DNA from 2 places in the Pseudoxanthomonas spadix BD-a59 genome. Region 1 is predicted to be linked to the other one. Evidence: predicted binding sites of a transcription regulator. Region 1 holds the regulator's gene; the other holds the start of a gene.
What was found. The regulator HrcA, encoded in region 1, represses chaperone genes, less so after heat shock. The targets are predictions, from matches to a motif close to TTNGCACTCNNNNNNNNNGAGTGCNAA.
Positions count from the first base shown of each region.

Region 2: the regulator HrcA is predicted to act here: its motif matches at 1,195-1,221, upstream of groES (co-chaperone GroES).

Region 1 covers NC_016147.2:1,694,297-1,696,763, forward strand. Annotated here, with positions in the region: gene recN (DNA repair protein RecN) at 1-539, opposite strand, end outside; gene hrcA (heat-inducible transcriptional repressor HrcA) at 629-1,699, shown strand; gene grpE (nucleotide exchange factor GrpE) at 1,745-2,266, shown strand; gene dnaK (molecular chaperone DnaK) at 2,420-2,467, shown strand, end outside.
Region 2 covers NC_016147.2:2,876,175-2,878,641, reverse strand. Annotated here, with positions in the region: gene DSC_RS13000 (protein-disulfide reductase DsbD family protein) at 1-139, opposite strand, end outside; gene DSC_RS16245 (helix-turn-helix transcriptional regulator) at 237-635, opposite strand; gene groES (co-chaperone GroES) at 1,269-1,556, shown strand; gene groL (chaperonin GroEL) at 1,621-2,467, shown strand, end outside.

The sequences.
Region 1 (2,467 bases):
CCCTGGGCGGTCAGCCGGTCGCGCTCGGCCAGCAGCAGGCTCCAGGCCGCAGCGGCCTTGCGCACCTGTGCCAGCTGCGCCTGTGAGCCGGCGAAGGCGTCCAGCAGTGCCAGCTGGCTGGCCTTGGACAGCAGTGCCTGGTGCTCGTGCTGGCCATGGATCTCGACCAGCAGTCCGGCCAGTTCGGCCAGCTGCGACAGGGTCACGCTGCGCCCGTTGATCCAGCTGCGCGAACCGCCGTCGGCGCGCAGCACCCGGCGCAGCTGGCAGGCGCCGGCCTCGTCCAGCGCGTGTTCGGCCAGCCAGGCCAGGGCAGGGGCCTTGGGCGCCAGCTCGAACTCGGCCGACAGCTCGGCGCGCTGGGCGCCATGGCGAACCATGCCGGCATCGGCGCGCAGGCCGGACAGGAAGCCCAGCGCATCGACCAGCAGCGATTTGCCGGCGCCGGTCTCGCCGGAAATCACGGTCATGCCGGGGCCGAATTCCATGTCCGTGGCGCGGACCACGGCGAAGTCCTTGATAGTGAGGTGTCTGAGCATGGCGCGCGCATTGTAGGGCTTGGCGGCGCGCGGGCTGAAGACGCACCGTGCCGGTTGCAAAGGTGGCCGCCGGTCGCTATCTATCGACCATGAATCGTCGAAGTCCGGATCTGGATGCACGCGCGCGGCAGCTGCTGCGCACGCTGATCGCCCGCTATATCCAGGATGGCGAGCCGGTCGGATCGCGCACCCTGGCCCGGCACTCGGGCCTGGACGTCAGCGCCGCGACCATCCGCAACATCCTGGCCGATCTGGAAGATGCCGGCCTGCTCAGTTCGCCGCACACCTCGGCCGGGCGCATTCCGACCGCGCAGGGGTACCGGGTGTTCGTGGACAGCCTGGTCCAGATGCAGCCGCTGGCCGAACGCGATCTGGCCCGCCTGCGCGCCGAGCTGCCGGCCGGCACCGGCACCCAGGCACTGCTGGGCAATGCCTCGGAACTGCTGTCGGCGATGACGCACTTTGTCGGGGTGGTCGGGGCGCCCAGGCGCGAGCAGTTCGCCTTCCGCCACATCGATTTCGTGCCGCTGGACGGGCGCCGGGTGCTGGCGATCCTGGTGTTTGCCGACAACGAGGTGCAGAACCGGGTGATCGAGCCGCGCCGCACCTACGACCCGTCCGAGCTGGAGCGGGTGGCCAACTACCTCAATGCCCATTTTGCCGGTCGGCCGATCGCCGAGATCCGCGCCACCCTGCTGCGCGAACTGCGCGCGGCCCGCTCGGAGATGGAAGGGCTGCTGGCCCACACCGTCGAGCTGGCCGAGCATGCGCTGACCCCCTCGGACGACGACATGGTCCTGGCCGGCCAGACCCGGCTGATGGCCGTGCAGGACCTGTCCGACCTGGACCGGCTGCGCGAGCTGTTCGAGACCTTCGCCCGCAAGCGCGAGATCCTGCAGCTGCTTGAACGCACGATCAGCGCGCCGGGCGTGCGCATCTTCATCGGCGAGGAAACCGGGCTGGCGCCGCTGGACGGGGTCTCGCTGGTGGCCGCGCCATACCGCGCCAGTGGCCAGGTGCTAGGCGTGCTGGGCGTGATTGGACCGACCCGCATGGCCTATCAGACCGTGATCCCGGTGGTCCAGGCCGCCGCCGACGCGCTTGGTGCGGCGATGCTGCGTCCCGGCGATGACTTGAATCCCTCTGCGCCGGCCCCATAGGTGGGGCTTGCGGCGGACACCGACCCGCCAGACGGACATTGACCGATGACTGCAAGTGAACACCCGGCCAGCCACGATGCGGCCGCCGACGCGCCACAGGATGCCCAGGCCGCGCTCCAGGCCGAGATCGAAACCCTGCGCAACGAACTGGACCAGCTGCGCGCCCAGGTCCTGCTGGAACGCGCCGACCTGGAGAACCAGCGCAAGCGCATGGCCCGTGACGTGGACAACGCGCGCAAGTTCGCCAACGAGAAGTTGCTGGGCCAGCTGATGCCGGTGTTCGACAGCCTGGATGCGGGCCTGGCCGCTGCCGGGGCCGAACCCAGCCCGCTGCGCGAAGGCCTGGAACTGACCCTCAAGCAGCTGCTCAAGGTCGCCAGCGACAACGGCCTGACCGTGCTGGATCCCACCGGCCAGCCGTTCAACCCTGACCACCATCAGGCCATCAGCCAGGCGCCGGCCCAGGGCGCGGCCCCGGGCAGCGTGCTGCAGGTGTTCCAGAAGGGCTATCTGCTCAACGATCGCCTGCTGCGACCTGCGCTGGTGGTGGTGGCCCAGCACGACTGAGTCGGCGCGCGCCGCCGACCGGCGCACGACGGCCCGGAATTTTGTGTTCCAGCGGCGCTTGAAGCCGGTCATCACATCCCTATATCAGGTTCATCATCCGGCCCGAACGCCGGTTCCAACCCGACCCACATTCGCACTCACGGAGTCACCATCATGGGCAAGATCATCGGCATCGACCTCGGCACGACCAACTCGTGCGTG
Region 2 (2,467 bases), 1.2 Mb from region 1:
CGATGCCCTGGCCGGTGGCCTCGGCGGTCGGCACGAAGGCCTGGTCCACCGGCAGCAGGCCGGATTCATCGACGGCTGCGGCGGGCAGGGCAAGGCAGAGCAGGACCAGCACACTGGCCAGACGGGCGATCAGCGACATGGCGCATAGCTTAGCCGAACCCCTCGTTCGACCGGTCCGGGCAGGTCCATGTGCGCTTCCGGTAGCGGACTTCCCCCGCAGGCCGAGTCCGCCGGCGTCAGCTGCGGCGGGACCCGGTCGTCCGCGCAGTACCGTGCGGGCGGGTCCGCCCGGTGCGCTGGGAAGCCAGGGTCTCCATCACTTCCAGCAGCGACAGCCGCGCCTTCAGCGGCGCCTCCCTGAATGCGCGGACCAGGCGGAACTCCAGCGGATCCTCGACCAGGATCGCCTCGGCGGTGGCGATCGAATCCAGCTCCGCGTCGCGCGAAAGCGTCATCGCCCCGCGCCCGGTGGCAAGCCATTCGAACTGGGTGCCGGTCGCCAGGGCGACCTCGCGCAGGTGCGACACGCTGGGGCTTTTGCCCTTCGGTGACTCCCAGTGACTGACCGCGCTTCGTTGCACCCCAACCGCTTCTGCCAACTGACTTTGCGAAAGACCCGCCAGGCGTCGTGCCATGCGGACTCGCTCGGGTGCATCCATCAAACCTCTCCGTGGCGACCGCCATGCTGAACTTCTGTGACCATAGCCAAACATTCCACGGAGCGGAATGGAAAGCGACACCATTACTAACGTGTTGACCGAAAATAGGCAGAGATTGCCCGCTTTTGGTAACTGATTTGCTGAGAGTTCAGGGCAGGCATGATTTTTTCAAGGCGCAGGTTACCTGTGCTCACTGTGTTTCCATTATTTTGGAGCAGTTCAGGCTTTGCCTCGCCGCTGCTTCGCTGGTATCCCTGTGCCCGTTGGCAGGGACGTCGACAGACAGGACGTCGCCGGGGAGTTGGCGCAGGTCACGGCTCACGGATCAGGACTTCTTCACCATCCCCTGGAGGGCACGCATGCCGCACATGCGTGCTCTTCTTTTTTATGTGCTTTCTGCAGCGCCGCGGCCCGCGCGCGCTATCGTGTCGGGGCAAAAAATGTCGCGGCCGCCCTTGAAAGCCCGCCCCGTGCCCCCATCTGCCGTGTCAGCCCACCGCATCTTGCGATGCACGGGTTCTTTGTCGCCGCCGCGCTGGCACTCGTCATGGGCGAGTGCTAACATGGCCGGCCCTTTCCCAGTACAATCAATCACTTAAGAGGATTGACATGAGCAATATCAAGCCGCTGTTCGACCGCGTGGTCATCAAGCGTATGGAAGAAGAAAAGCTGTCCGCGGGCGGCATCGTGATCCCCGACTCGGCTGCTGAGAAGCCGATCAAGGGCGAAGTCGTCGCCGTGGGTCCCGGCAAGGTCCTGGACAACGGCACCGTACGCGCTCCGCAGGTCAAGGTTGGCGACAAGGTCCTGTTCGGCAAGTACAGCGGCACGGAAGTGAAGCTGGACGGCACCGACTACCTGGTGGTGAAGGAAGAGGACATCTTCGCGACGCTCTGAGCCCGCGCGGTGTCTGTCTGACTTCTTCATTCCCTACACATCAAGACAACTGAGGTAATACCCAATGGCTGCCAAGGACATTCGTTTCGGTGAAGACGCCCGCGCCCGCATGGTGCGCGGTGTCAACGTACTCGCCAATGCCGTCAAGGCCACCCTCGGCCCGAAGGGCCGCAACGTCGTGCTCGAGAAGAGCTACGGCGCCCCGACCATCACCAAGGATGGCGTCTCGGTCGCCAAGGAAATCGAGCTGGCCGATAAGTTCGAGAACATGGGCGCGCAGATGGTCAAGGAAGTCGCCTCGCGCACCTCCGACAATGCCGGTGACGGCACCACCACCGCGACCGTGCTGGCCCAGGCCTTCATCCGCGAAGGCATGAAGGCCGTCGCTGCCGGCATGAACCCGATGGATCTCAAGCGTGGCATCGACAAGGCCGTGACCGCTGCGGTGGCCGAGCTGAAGAACATCTCCAAGCCCACCGCCGACGACAAGGCCATCGCCCAGGTCGGCACGATCTCGGCCAACTCGGACGAGTCGATCGGCAACATCATTGCCGAGGCCATGAAGAAGGTCGGCAAGGAAGGCGTGATCACCGTCGAGGAAGGTTCGGGCCTGGACAACGAGCTGGACGTGGTGGAGGGCATGCAGTTCGACCGCGGCTACCTCTCGCCGTACTTCATCAACAACCAGCAGAGCCAGTCGGCCGACCTGGAAGACCCGTTCATCCTGCTGCACGACAAGAAGATCTCCAATGTCCGTGACCTGCTGCCCGTGCTGGAAGGCGTGGCCAAGGCCGGCAAGCCGCTGCTGATCGTGGCCGAGGAAGTCGAAGGCGAAGCACTGGCCACGTTGGTGGTCAACACCATCCGCGGCATCGTCAAGGTCGTGGCCGTCAAGGCCCCGGGCTTCGGCG